Regions from separate parts of the Nonomuraea fuscirosea genome, predicted to be linked through region 1. Evidence: riboswitches for the same ligand, from Rfam matches in the RefSeq annotation. Region 1 holds a riboswitch; the other holds the start of a gene.
What was found. Region 1 has a riboswitch for S-adenosylmethionine ahead of OIE67_RS46055 (aminotransferase class V-fold PLP-dependent enzyme). Riboswitches for the same ligand answer to the same signal wherever they lie in the genome.
Positions count from the first base shown of each region.

Region 2: another riboswitch for S-adenosylmethionine. It lies ahead of OIE67_RS47945 (GNAT family N-acetyltransferase); the one in region 1 lies ahead of OIE67_RS46055 (aminotransferase class V-fold PLP-dependent enzyme).

Region 1 covers NZ_CP109074.1:10,029,544-10,036,452, reverse strand. The annotation lists gene OIE67_RS46065 (NADH-quinone oxidoreductase subunit D) at 1-674, opposite strand, end outside; gene OIE67_RS46060 (DoxX family protein) at 797-1,513, shown strand; gene OIE67_RS46055 (aminotransferase class V-fold PLP-dependent enzyme) at 1,631-2,929, opposite strand; SAM riboswitch class IV at 2,976-3,091, opposite strand; gene OIE67_RS46050 (TerC family protein) at 3,209-3,961, shown strand; gene OIE67_RS46045 (cytochrome P450) at 3,971-5,164, shown strand; gene OIE67_RS46040 (SAM-dependent methyltransferase) at 5,215-6,177, opposite strand; gene OIE67_RS46035 (chaplin family protein) at 6,362-6,589, shown strand; gene OIE67_RS46030 (Rossmann-like and DUF2520 domain-containing protein) at 6,898-6,909, shown strand, end outside.
Region 2 covers NZ_CP109074.1:10,433,576-10,440,484, forward strand. The annotation lists gene OIE67_RS47920 (MFS transporter) at 1-190, shown strand, start outside; gene OIE67_RS47925 (hypothetical protein) at 226-1,146, opposite strand; gene OIE67_RS47930 (DLW-39 family protein) at 1,762-1,881, shown strand; gene OIE67_RS47935 (HAD-IA family hydrolase) at 1,897-2,625, shown strand; tRNA gene OIE67_RS47940 (tRNA-Ala) at 2,641-2,713, shown strand; gene OIE67_RS47945 (GNAT family N-acetyltransferase) at 3,083-3,706, opposite strand; SAM riboswitch class I at 3,714-3,807, opposite strand; gene OIE67_RS55685 (DUF4240 domain-containing protein) at 4,006-4,248, shown strand; gene OIE67_RS47950 (hypothetical protein) at 4,238-4,873, opposite strand; gene OIE67_RS47955 (sensor histidine kinase) at 5,060-6,262, shown strand; gene OIE67_RS47960 (response regulator transcription factor) at 6,259-6,864, shown strand.

The DNA.
Region 1 (6,909 bases):
TGCATGATCTGCTCGCGGGTGAGCACGCCCACGCCCCTGGTGCGCGCGATGAAGATCTCGTTGTGCAGGATGAGGTTCTCGATGTCGGGCACGCGGCGGCGGGTCCCGGCGACGGCCTCGCGCACCCGGTCGAGCCAGCCGAGCGGCAGGTCCTCCTTGAGCCCGCCGACCCGGTTGAACATGTAGTGCATGCGCCCGCCGGAGATCTCCTCCATGACGGCCTGGATGCGTTCGCGCTCGTCGAAGGAGTAGAACAGCGGCGTCATCGCGCCCAGCTCCAGGGGATAGGAGCCGAGGAACATCAGGTGGTTGAGCACCCGGTTGAGCTCGGCCAGCAGCGTGCGTGCCCACACGGCCCTGACCGGCGGCTCCATGCCCAGCAGGCGTTCGGCGGCGAGCACCACGCCGAGCTCGTTCGCGAAGCCGGACAGCCAGTCGTGCCGGTTGGCCAGCATGATGATCTGACGGTAGTCACGGACCTCGAACAGCTTCTCCGCGCCCCGGTGCATGTAGCCGATGATCGGCTCGGCGGTGGCGATGCGCTCGCCGTCGAGGGTCAGCCGGAGCCTGAGCACCCCGTGGGTGGACGGGTGCTGCGGGCCGATGTTGAGGATCATGTCCTCGGTGGCCAGCTCTTTCGCGCCCGCGCCGATTCCGACCACTCGTTCCGTCATACGGCAATGCTGCCACCGTCCTCGTACGTGATCCAGCGCGGGGGACGGTCAAGAGATGGTACGGAAACGCATCCCGAAGACGGACATGGGGAGGAATACCGGTAACGGGGGGAGAAAACACCATGAAGAGAGTTCTTTTTGATATCGCAGCCCTGATCGCACGCATCGCCACCGGCGTGATCTTCCTGGCACACGGCTGGCAGAAGTGGCAGGGCGGGCTCGGCGCGACCACTCAAGGGTTCCGTGAGATGGGGATCCCGATGCCGGAGATGGCCGCCGGGTTCTCGACCGTCATCGAGACCGTCGGAGGCGTCTTCCTGATCCTCGGCCTGCTGGTGCGCCCGGTGGCGTTGCTGCTGCTGATCGACATGATCGGCGCGATCGCGTTCGTGCACGGGAGCCACGGCGTGCTGTCGGCGAACAACGGCTGGGAGCTGCCGGGGGCGCTCGGCGCGCTGAGCCTGCTGTTCCTCGCGCTGGGCGGCGGGCGTATCGGGCTGGACGCCATCTTCACCTCGGTCTTCCGCAGGCGCGGGGAGCGGCGGGCGGCCGAGGAGGAACTGGCCGCGCACGCCCCGAGCAGGGGCAGTGCGGCGGGTACCACCGCCGAGGGCACGGCGCCGGCCGGTCGCGCCGGCGGGCCCATGACACCCGCTGAGCGGGACATGTCGGGCGACCGTCCTGAGGTGCCCAGGCAGCCGGCCGCGCCCGACACGACCCGCTCGACCGGCTCCACCGGCTCCACCGGCTCGGGAAGGCTCAACGACGACGACATGAGGGAGATCGACGCGCTCGTCTCCGACGAGCCGCCGCAGCACCACAAGCCGCCGAACCGCTGACCTCCCGGGCGCGCGACCTGAGCCTTCGGGTGTGTGACCCGAGCCTTCGGGTGTGTGACCCGAGCCTTCGGTCACGTGCTCGGAGGACGGCAACGGCGGGTGCGGCCCGTGGCGGGCTCAGCAGCGGGAGACGAGGTCCCGCACGGCCTCGATCAGCCGGTCCACGTGCTCCTGCGTGCTCCCGATGCCGATCGAGGCCCGCACCGCCGAGCCGGTGTCGTCCGCGCAGTCCCCATCGGAGGCGCCGCCGGAGGTGCCCAGCAGGTGCCGGACGAACGGGTGCGCGCAGAACTTCCCGTCACGCACCCCGATGCCGTACTCGCCGGACAGCGCCTCGGCCACCTCCCGCGCCGAGTATCCGGCCACGGTGAACGACACGATGCCGACGCGCGGGTGGTCGTCCCCCCACAGGGACAGCTCCCGTACGCCGTCGATCGAGGCGAGCCCCGAGCGCAGCCGCGCGATCAGCCGCTCCTCCTCGCGCACCAGCGCGGTCCAGCCGGTCGCGGTCAGCGCGTCGCAGGCGGCGGCCAGGGCGATGGCGCCGAGCACGTTCGGGGTGCCGGCCTCGTGCCTGGGCTCGGGGTCGTCGTGCCACTCCACGCTCTCCCCGACCGAGCGCACCGCGCCCCCGCCCTTGAGGTACGGCTCGCCCTCGGCCAGCCAGTCCCTCCGCCCGACGAGCGCGCCGGCCCCGAAGGGCGCGTACAGCTTGTGCCCGGAGAAGGCCACGTAGTCCAGGTCGAGCGCGGTCAGGTTGAGCCGCCGATGCGGTACGAGCTGCGCCGCGTCCACCAGGATCCTGGCCCCGTGCCGATGCGCGATGTGCGCCAGCGCGGCGATCGGCCACAGCTCGCCGGTGACGTTCGAGGCGGCGGTGACGACCAGCAGCTTGGGCCCCTCGATCGCGGCCAGCGCCTCGTCGGCGGCGCGTACGGCCTCGCCCGGGAAGGCGGGCGGCGCCAGCCGCACGGCGTGCCGCCAGGGCAGCAGGGAGGCGTGGTGCTCGGTGTCGAAGACCACCGTGGTGGTGCCCTCGGGCAGGCAGCCGGCCAGCAGGTTCGTGGCGTCGGTGGTGTTGCGGGTGAAGATCACGGAGTCGTCAGGGCGGGCGCCGACGAAGGCCCTGACCGTGTGCCGGGCCTGCTCGTACCGGGCGGTGGTGAGCTGCGAGGCGTAGCCGGCGCCGCGGTGGACGCTGGAGTAGGCCGGGAGCGCGGCGGTGACGGCGGCGCTGACCGGCTCGAGACAGGGGGCGCTGGCCGCGTAGTCCAGGTTGGCGTACCCCACCAGCCTGCCGCCCTTGACCGGCACCTCCAGGTCGGCGCCCAGCACGGCGGGGATGGGCCGGCTCGTTGCGGACGGCGCGGCGGCCTCGGGCGTACGGGTGGAGCTGAAGATCGTCAGAGTGGACACAGGGGTACCTCCTGAAGGGCCATCGGACCCCTGGAAGCAGCCACGGAGCCCGCGCTTGCCCGCCACACCTCGTGACGGACCAGGTCTTCACCCGGGGCACCCCGCCGCGGACGCGAGGGTTGCCGGCCAGCTAGCCGGGGCTTGTCGCTGGCACTCATGACCTACGAGGGGAACTATAACCGACACCCGGGCATGAATCGCAACCCCGCGAACTAATCCGCGGCCCGGCTCGTTGCTACCGGAAACCCCTATCCGCCCCCCGAGTCATGGAGGTATCCGATGCTGGACTGGGTGGCCGATCCGAACATCTGGATCGGCTTCTTCACCCTGGTCGCCCTGGAGATCGTCCTAGGGATCGACAACATCATTTTCATCTCCATCCTCGCCGGGAAGCTGCCCCCTGAGCAGCGCGACAGGGCCCGCGTGCTCGGTCTGGCGGCGGCGCTGGTCAGCCGCCTGCTGCTGCTGTTCGGCCTGTCCTGGGTGGTGCAACTCACCCAGCCGCTGTTCACGGTGCTGGGTCAGGAAATTTCGGGACGTGACCTGATCCTGCTGCTCGGCGGGCTGTTCCTGCTGGGCAAGAGCGTCACCGAGATCCACCACAGCATGGAGAGCCCGGCCGGCAAGGACGGCAAGCAGGCCGCCGCCATCTCCTTCACGTCGGTGATCGTGCAGATCATGGTGCTGGACGTGGTGTTCTCGCTGGACTCCGTGATCACCGCCGTCGGCATGGTGGACGAGCTGGGCGTCATGATCGCGGCGGTCGTGGTGGCCGTGGTGGTGATGCTGTTCGCCTCCGGGCCGATCAGCCGGTTCGTGGACGCGCATCCGACCATCAAGATGCTGGCGCTGTCGTTCCTGGTGCTGATCGGGGTGGTGCTCGTCGCGGAGGGGCTCGACCAGCACATCCCGAAGGGCTACATCTACTTCGCGATGGCGTTCTCGGTCATCGTGGAGCTGCTCAACATCCGGGTCCGCAGCCGGCACGCCAAGAAGCAGCAGGCACACCAAGAAGGGGGAACCCCCTCCTAAGATGAAATAGTGGGCTTTGATCCTTGGAATCCGGATTTCGTGGCGTACCCGTACAACGTGTACGACCAGTTGAGGCGCGAGGCGCCCGTCAGCTACTACGAGCCGACGGGCCAGTGGCTCGTCGCGCGGCACGCCGACGTCAACGCGCTGCTCAGAGACCGCCGGCTGGGCCGCTCCTACCTGCACGTGGCCACCCACGAGGAGTTCGGCAGGCCGGCGGAGCCGGAGTTCCAGGAGCCGTTCTGGCGCGTGATCAGAGCGGGCATGCTCGACGTGGAGCCGCCGGTGCACACCAGGCTGCGCCGGCTGGTCTCCAGGGCGTTCACGCCGCGCATGGTCGAGTCGCTGCGCCCCCGCGTCCGCGCCATCGCGGGGGAGCTGGTCGCGGCGTACGTGGACAAGGGCGGCGGTGATTTGATCGCCGAGGTGGCCGAGCCGCTCCCGGTGACCGTCATCGCGGAGATGCTCGGCATTCCCGGCCAGGACCGCCACCTGCTGCGCCCCTGGTCGGCCGACATCTGCGGCATGTACGAGCTCAACCCCGCCGCCGAGGCCCAGCACACCGCGGTGCGCGCGGCCGAGGAGTTCGCCGGCTACCTCAAGTCCCTGGCCGCCGAACGTCGCCGCGCCCCGGGCGAGGACCTGATCTCGGCGCTCACCCAGATCGACGAGCTGACCGAGGACGAGCTGGTCGGCACCTGCGTGCTGCTGCTCAACGCCGGCCACGAGGCCACCGTGAACGTGACGGGCAACGGCTGGTGGTCGCTGTTCAGGAACCCGGGCGAGCTGGCCAGGCTGCGTGCCGACCGGTCCCTGCTGCCCACCGCCGTCGAGGAGCTGATGCGCTGGGACACGCCGTTGCAGATGTTCGAGCGCTGGGTGCTGGAGGACATCGAGGTGCACGGCGTACGGATCCCGCGCGGCTCGGAGGTGGCGCTGCTGTTCGGCTCGGCGAACCGGGATTCCGCCGTGTTCGAGGACCCGGACCGGCTCGACGTGGGCCGCGCCGACAATCCGCACATCTCGTTCGGCGCGGGCATCCACTTCTGCCTGGGCGCGCCGCTGGCCCGGATCGAGCTGGCGGAGTCGTTCGGCGCGCTGCTGGACCGCGCGGGCACGCTGGAGCTGCGCCAGGAGCCGTCCTGGAAGCCCGGTTACGTCATCCGCGGCCTCCAGAGCCTCGACCTGACCGCCACCGCCTGAGCCGCCACCGCCACCGCCTCAGCCCACCGCCCAGGGCCCGGCGCTTTCGTTCAGCGCTTCTGGCTGAGCCAGCCGAAGCCGCCGAGCCCCGACGGATCGATCAGCTCGCCCTCCTCCGAGGCCCGCGCCAGCGCCCTGAGATAGCCGCGCGGATCGGCCCTGGCCAGGTCGAGCGGCGGACGCGCGCCGGTGATCCCCAGCTCGCGCAGCGCCTCGCGTTGTGTGGACAAGGTTGTGGATATCGCACCGGCCGAGATCCCGGCCGCCGCGCACGCGTCGAGTGCGACATGTGCGGTGATGTCGCAGGTCCCGTCGGGTACGGGAGTGACGACCGCGCCGTCGCGGTAACCGGTCAGCGTGCCGCACAACGGCCGGTTGTCCACAGGGTGTGCATAATCGATGGCGACCGCCCGGCCCCTGCTGAGACGTACCAGGACCGAGGCCCAGGCCTCGTCGCGGGGGCGGCCGATCTCGGCCCGCGAGCCCACGCGGGTCAGCGGCCACCATCGCTCCAGCCAGGCCCGGTCGGCCGGCCGCAGCGGCCCGCCGAGCCGCTCCTCGCCCGTGCGCACGTCGACCAGGATGAGGCGCGGCCCGTCGGCGGTCTGCTCGGCCACGTCGAGCGGCACGTTGTCCAGCCACTCGTTGGCGATGACCAGCCCGGCGATGCCGGCGGGCACCGCGCCGGACCAGCGCACGCGCTCGGGCAGCCCCGGCGGCCTGGGGGACAGGTCGACGGCGGTGACCCGCAGCCGATCGCGCAACTTCGGCTGCGCCGACTCCAGCACCTGGGTGACCAGCACGCCCTCGCCCGCGCCGATGTCGACCAGGTCGAGCACGTCGGGCTCGCCCAGTTCGGCGTCCACTTCCGCCAGCAGCGCCAGCACGGCATCGGCGAAGGCGGCCGAGGCGCTGACCGAGGTGCGGAAGTGGCCTGACGGGCGTTCGCGCAGGTAGAAGCCCTCCTCGCCGTACAGCGCGCGCTCGGTGGCGGCGCGCCAGGTGAGCCACATGTTCTGGACTATCTCATGACTCGCGATGGGTACGCACTGTCATCAACTGACTACTCAATGTCTCCGACTTGCGGTAGCGTTTACCCATTGTCATCGAGTGATCGCGTTGCGCCACCCCCAAGGGCGCAGCGGATCTCTTCCCGAGCACTCGCGGCCCGGAGCCGCGAAACTGAGAGGAGCCCTCATGCTGAAGAAGGTCCTGGTCGTCGCCGGTGCCGCCGCCATGCTGTCGATGGCCGCCCCGGCGCACGCCGACATCACCAACGGCGCCGGCGGCGTGCTCTCCGGCAACCAGCTGCACCTGCCGATCACCGCCCCGATCAACATCTGCGGCAACGCCGTGGCGGTCATCGGCCTCGCGGTGGCGGGTTGCAAGGGCGGGGCGAGCGCGTACGCGCCGAGCCACCACTGACGACGTGAGAACCCGGGCCGGCGCAGGCCGGCCCGGGTCCGTGTCCCCAACTGGTCAGTCGGCGGATGACCAGCCGGCGCACCTCCAAAGGGGTCGCGATGTACGGGCGTCAGGTTCCGGCAAGGGACATGGCGCCCGTTTTCATGCGGTGACCCCTCTCCTCATCTCTTCCGACAGGGGGTGCGTTCTTTGTATTCCCTTGTCGCTTTTGTCGTTAACTCAACGCGCGGCAAAGCACTCGTCACGCTGGCAGTCTCACGAGGCCGTTACGCTGGTCGGCGGTGCCATTACGACAGGGGTGAGACGTCATGGACGCAGGG
Region 2 (6,909 bases), 400 kb from region 1:
CAGGCAGGGGCAGTACCAGGGCTTCTTCGGCAGCGGGGTGGCCGTGGCCAGGATGCTCGGGCCTGTGGTGCTCACGACGGTCGTGCTGGGGGCGGGGACGCTGGGGTGGCTGCTGATCGGCGTCATGTTCGTCCTGGCCGGCGCGGCGATGACCCCGGCCGTCAGACGCGCCCGGCTAACCCGCGCCTGACGTTGCACCGCGCCCCGCGAACCCGCACCGGACGCTCAATGGGTGTGGTCATGGGTCGCGGACGGGGCGTGTCCATCGGACAGCACCGCCGGCACCGTGAAACTCGCCGTCCGCACCTTCCCCTCATGCTTGAAGTCGAGGAACAGCCGATAGTCGCCCCGACTAGGGGCTTCGGCGACGAACGTGACCTCGGGCCCCGCCTCGTCGCTCTCCTCCGGATGCACGTGCAGGTAGGCGAGATCGCCGGCGCGCAGGGCGACCAGGTGACCGTACGCGCCCAGGTAGGGCTCCAGATCGTCGACCGGCTCGCCGTCCTTGCTGACGGTCATGATCAGTTTGCTCGCCTGGCCGGGAACGATGTTCCCCGCGAGGTTCACGGTGTAGTCGTCGATCGCCGCCGTACGACTGACGTGCGGCAGCGGCTCAGGCCGATAGTCGCCCGCAACCTGCAGATCCACCCCCAGAGTGAGCTTCTCCCCTTCGGCGGGGACGAAGTCGGCGAACGCCCGGTACGAGCCCGCCTTCGGCACCGCCAGGCCGACCGACCAGGTGCCGTCGGGGGCCATGCTCGGGTGCACGTGCTGGAAGCTCGTGAGATCGCGGGAGGCGACGACGAGGTGCATCTTCTTGTCGTGCTCGACCTGGTAGGCGGTGACCGGGGTGCCGTCGGGGCCGATCACGGTGAACCTGAACTCCGCCGGGGCGCCGGTCGCGATCGTGCTGATGGGGTTGAGCGTGTAACCATCCTGGGACACCTGCAGCCCACCGGGCACCGCACCGGACTGGCCACCGACCCCATGCCCGGAATGATCGGAATGGCCATCTCCCTCCCCCGCCGCCACACTTGCTCCCTCTCGGGGAGTCACCGGGCCGACCATCGTGCCCACCCCCAGAGCACCCCCGAACACCACGACCAGCACCAGACCGTACGAACCGAGCTTGCCCGCCGCCTTCATGCCAGCCCCACCCCGTAGCAGCCGGCGGCCTGCCCACAGCTCCACCTGAAACCTGGCACCGTACCCCCTGAGCCTGAACAGCGAGCCGCCGCCGTCCGCGGTCGGTTGAGGACCCGCAACACCTTCTCGACTTCAGATACGGCTGAAGCGCGCCCACGGGCGGGCAGAGTAGCGACCAACTTCCCGAGCCGCCCTCACCTTCCGCGCTCTCTCAAACCCCAACCCCACCGGAGCAGCAGCACAGGAGAGCCCGCGTCTCCAGGTTGCGTCCACGCCCGCGTGCACGAGGAGACCACGGACTGGGAACAGGCGACAGATCCCCGTCCCCTATCCCCCTGTGCGCATCAAGCGGGGAATTTTGGCATGATCGAGCTGTTGTCCAATCAAGAACCACGAACCATGAAGCATCCACGCTCGAACCTTTGTCACATGGGATGTTGTCCAAGATGGGACGGGTAAAGCGGCCCCACCAGGGGTTGAACGCCCGTCCTTCGCACATTCCGCACATCTGGTCCGTGCGCAACACAGGGAGCCCAGCCATCCCTTGCTAGGCTGCTTGTCAACCGTTGGGTCTCACCCCGGCAGGTGAGACCGTCGAAGAAGTGGGGTCACACCGTGAAGAAGCTGCTCGTTCTGGCGCTGATCGCCCTTGGGGGGTTGCTGATCTGGCGTAAGGTGCAGGCCGACCGCGCAGAGCTCGATCTCTGGACCGAGGCGACCGGCAGCGAGAACTAACCGACCGGCGAGGCGATGAGTGACGTCGTCCCCATCAAGCTGGTGTGCCTGGACCTGGCAGGCACCACAGTCGGTGACATCGCCATGGTCGAGCGCGCCTTTGCCGAGGCGATCGCGACCCAGGGCATAGTGCCCGGGACCGGAGCGTACGCGCGAGCCATGGTTCACGTGCACCGGTCCCGGGGCTGCCCCAAGATCGATGTCTTCCGTGGGATCTTCCCCGGCAACGAGGCCCAGGCACAGGCCGCGAACCTGACGTTCGAACGCTCCTACGAGGGAGCGCTGGAGCGGGCGGGTCTCGTACCCATGCCCGGAGTCATGGAGGTCCTCGACAAACTCCGTGGCAACGGCATCAAACTAGCCCTCATCACCGGCTTCAGCCGCACCACCCTGAGCCGCATCCTGAGCGTCCTCGGCTGGCACGACAAGATCGACCTGGCCATCTCCCCCGAAGACGCCGGCGGCCGCGGCCGCCCCTGGCCCGACATGGTCCTCCACGCGGTCCTCCGCTCAGGAGTCCCCGACGTCCGCCAGGTGGCCGTGATCGGCGACTCGGAAAGCGACATGCTCTGCGGCAAACGCGCCGGCGCCTCCATCGTGGCCGGGGTGATGACCGGCGTCCACAGCAAGGAACGCCTGCTCAAGGGCGGCGCAACCCACATCCTCGACTCGATCGCCGACTTCCCGAATCTGGTCCTGAGCGATGACCTTGGTACGACGCAGGTAGCTTCCACCGCCCGGTAAGCTATCTTCGTCGAAGGGGCCTTAGCTCAGTTGGCAGAGCGCCTGCTTTGCAAGCAGGAAGTCAGGAGTTCGAATCTCCTAGGCTCCACTATCGAAGCGGCTCGGGTAGGTGGCCCTCAGCCACCCACCCGTTGCCCGATGTCGTGGTTGCCTCCCGGGACCCCGCCCCGAGCGGTCCTCGCTCCGCTCGGGCTGCCTTCTTTGCAGCGCGCCTCCGGCACGCAAGGTCATCACGATGGGGCGCTTCGCGCACGGAGCTCAGCCGCTACTCCCAGTCGAGCCAAGCCTCGACCCCGTGCAGGCCTTCGCTCCGCTCAGACGCTACTCCTGGAAGGCGCAGGCTACGCCTGCGCTGCCCGCCGCTTCCGGTGCTGAGGACGGTGGGGCAGCCCGTCCGCCTTATTCGTCGCCGACCCAGGCAACTCGCGCTGTCCGGTCACTGGGAAAGACGCCCGAACTACCCGGTGCTCGCATTGGCGAGGCGAGCACGCAGCGCCTGCTTGACGGTCGGCCACTCAGCAGCGACCACAGAGAACATGGCCGAGTCTCGCAGCAACCCCGCTTCGCCAGGCGCCCAGGAGGGTGACCAACTGCGCAGCACGCCCTCGAAGCATGCGCCGAGGTTCTCAATCGCCTGGCGCGACCGCTGGTTGCGGGCGTCCGTCTTCAGGTCGACGCGGGCCACGCCCAACGTCTCGAACGCATACGTGAAAAGGAGGAGCTTCGCCTCGGCATTGATTCCGGTGCCCTGTGCGGATGCCGCGAGCCATGTCCAGCCGACCTCGATGGCGCGCAGATCCTGCCGATCCGGCCATGTTCGGGGATCCCAGAACGCCGTGCATCCCACCGCCATCTCGTCGCGCACCCGAACCTGTGCGAAGGGAGTCAGCCCGTCGCTCTCACGAGCGAACTGGGCCGCCAGGTACGCCTCCACCTCAGCGGCATGGGGAACCAAGGTGAAACCGTAAGAGGAACGGTCCTCTTCCGCGGCCCGCCTCAGATCCGACGCGTGGCTCATCGCGAGTGGCTCCAGCCGAACGAGCGATCCATGCAGCAAAGGAACATCAAGCCCCAGGCTCATCGAGCCCTCCTCATCGTTCCTGGCGTTGGCACCTTTCCCTTTCTTCGGGCAGGTTGCCGGACCGTCGCTGGGCCAGGTCCCTCGGATCCTCTGGATGAATCTCGAAGTAGAGATCATGCCCCGGTGGGAGGGCGGCGTCAAACGTCATTCGGCGGGCGCAAGAAGCCCTCCGGTGCTCCGCATGTGCGGCCTGAGGGCCGGTCCCGGACGGTGACGCGACACCGGGCCGGCCACCGCACGCCGACCCTGCCGTACCAACCGAACGCACCGACCAGGGTTGCCACGCCGCCGCACCGGCTCTGGGCAGAACTGACCGCTCATACGATCATCCGCCCAGGTACGAGGATGCGTTCTGGGCACTCATCGAACAGTCGGCCCAGGAGACCGGCACCAGGAAGGCGCGCCTGATCCGGCTGGAGGAGCAACTCACCGAACTCCCGCTCGACGACATCATCGACTTCCAGAAGTGGTTCTCCATATGCGAGTGCGGATCCAACCAAAGCGGCCGCCCCGTTCTTCCCCGGCCCTGGCCTACCACCTGAAGATCAACTCTGCGGCGATCACGACGTCGATGACGCCGCACCATTCGGCGAAGGACCGGGCCACCACCTTGTCCCGCCGCAGGTGGACGAAGTCCCAGACGCCGTGGCAGAACCATCCGGCCGCCACCAGGTAACGGCCCAGATCCGGATCCACGGCCAGCCCGATCAGCCCGAGCGCACCGAAGGCGAGCATCCCCAGCGCCTGCACCCGGAACGTCCCGGACCGGAAAACGTGCCCGTCCACGACGCTCCAGAGCAGGACGATCAGCGCGAGGGCGGAAAACACGACGGCCGGTTCGATCACCTCCAGCGCGCGCAGCGCGACGACGCCGGCCAGCCCGCCCACGAGCAGCGGCCACGTCGCGCGGCGCGCCTCCAGCTTGGCGACCACCAGGTACAGCAACGGCAGGAGCACGAGGATCGACGCGAACGACGCCACCGCCGCGTCCGACTCGGTGCCGCCGAAGGTCGCCGCGGACAGCGCCAGAGCCAGCGCCGTGGGCCAGCGGTCGAGCAACCGGCGGACCCGATGCCCGCGTCCATGGGACACGCTCGCCATGGAGACCTCCTGGTGGGGTGATGGGGTGACAGGTGACGGATCGGGGTGCGCGGGCGGGCCGTCCATGCGGTTCCTCCCTACGGGGCCGGGCATCTACCGCGCTCAGCCTGGCCGCTGGAGGCGGCCGCCAGTAGTGCCGAAACCACAGGCGTGCGCGTGGCTTTGTCACTAAATCTCGTGACAACTGTCATGAAACGACCGCGGCGGAAATCGCGACCGGCCCGCGACGCGGCGTGCTGTCACAATGACTGCGTGCGCGACCACGGGACCGACGGCGGGACGGCGGCACTTCGGAGTTTCCGCCGCTACACCTGGTGGAGCCTCACCGGCAGCACCGCGTTCTTCTTGGTCGCCGTGGCCGGCGCGGGGCTCCTGGCCTCCGGCGTACCGGTCTGGGCCAGGGGTGCGGGCGCCGCCGCGCTGGCCGTGACAGCCGTGTGCTGCGCGGTGCTGCTGCACCGCCGGCTGGCGTTCGACCCCGCCACCGCACCCGGCGAGCGCCCCGGCCGCCCGCTCCTGGCGTGGATGGCCGCGAGCGCAGCCGGTACGGCCACGCTCGGGGGCGTTCTGCTGGCCGTACGGGACGACGCGCTGTGGGCGTTGGCCCCGGCGATGACGGTGTCGGTCGTCGCGACGTTCCTGCCGCCGCCGCGCCGGTGGGCGCTGATCGCCGTGGCGATGGCCGCCGCGGCCGTGCCGGGCGCGGTCGCGGGAGGCGACGACCCGGTACGCGCGGTGCTGTTCCCGCCGGGACTGGTCGCGTTCAGCGCCTGGGTCACGCTCGGGTCGCTGTGGGCGTGGGACATCGCGGAACGGCTGAACGCGGCGCGGCGCCTCGACGGGGAGCTGGCCGTCACCCGGGAACGGCTGCGGTTCGCCGCCGACCTGCACGACATCCAGGGTCACCACCTACAGGTGATCGCGCGCAAGAGCGAACTGGCCGCCCGGCTGGCGGCGGCCGACCCGGCCCGCGCGACCGCGGAGATGCTGGAGGTGCAGCGGCTCGCCACCGACGCGCTCTCGGACACGCGGGCCGTCGTGCAGGGCTACCGCCGTACGACGCTGGAGGCGGAGCTGGCCAACGCGGGCCGGGTGCTCGCCGCGGCCGACATCCGGGTCCAGATGAACGTCGAGCCCGCCGCGGGCACCGGGCCGCTCCCCGACGCGTGCCGGCACCTGCTCGGGCTGGTCGTGCGAGAGGCCACCACCAACGTGCTGCGCCACAGCCGGGCTCGCGCCGCCGAGGTCGACTACCGCCTCACGGACGGCCTGGCCCGGTTGCGGGTACGCAACGACGGCGCGACCGGCCCGCCCGGCTCGGGGGCGGGCACCGGGCTGCGCACCCTGGCCGACCGCCTGCGGGCCGCCGGAGGCGAGCTGACCTGGGAGCACGAACACGGAAGCTTCGTCGTGGCCGCCTGCCTGCCGGTCGGCGCGAGCGCGGAGGCGCGATGATCCGGTTGCTGATCGCCGACGACGAGGACCTGCTGCGCAGCGCCCTGGCCGCGCTGCTGGCGCTGGAACCCGACCTCACCGTGGTGGCCGAGGCCGCCACGTCCACCGACGCGGTACGGCTGGCCCGCGAGCACCGCCCCGACATCGCCGTGCTCGACCTGGAGATGCCGCCGGCCGACGGGTTGGATGCCGCCGCACGGATCATGGCCGCGCTGCCCGGCGCCCGGGTCGTGCTGGTCACCCGGCACGCGCGGCCGGGGGTGCTGCGCCGCGCCCTGGCGGCCGGCGTCAGCGGGTTCGTGCCCAAGACCACGCCGGCGTCCCGGCTCGCCGAGATCATCCGCGACGTCGCCGCGGGCCGGCGGTACATCGACACCGACATCGCCGCGTCCGCCCTGACCGAAGGCCCCTGCCCGCTCACCGACCGGGAACTCGACGTGCTGCGTGCCTGCCGTACCGGGGCATCGGTCAGCGAGATCGCCGCCCAGGTGCACCTCGCGCCCGGCACGGTGCGCAACTACCTGTCGGCGGCCATGGCCAAACTGGGCGTCGGCTCCCGCCACGCCGCCGCCCGCCGCGCCTGGGAGGAAGGCTGGATCTGATCCGCGAAACGAGCCGCCACACCGTTTCACCGTAGAGCCGCGCCA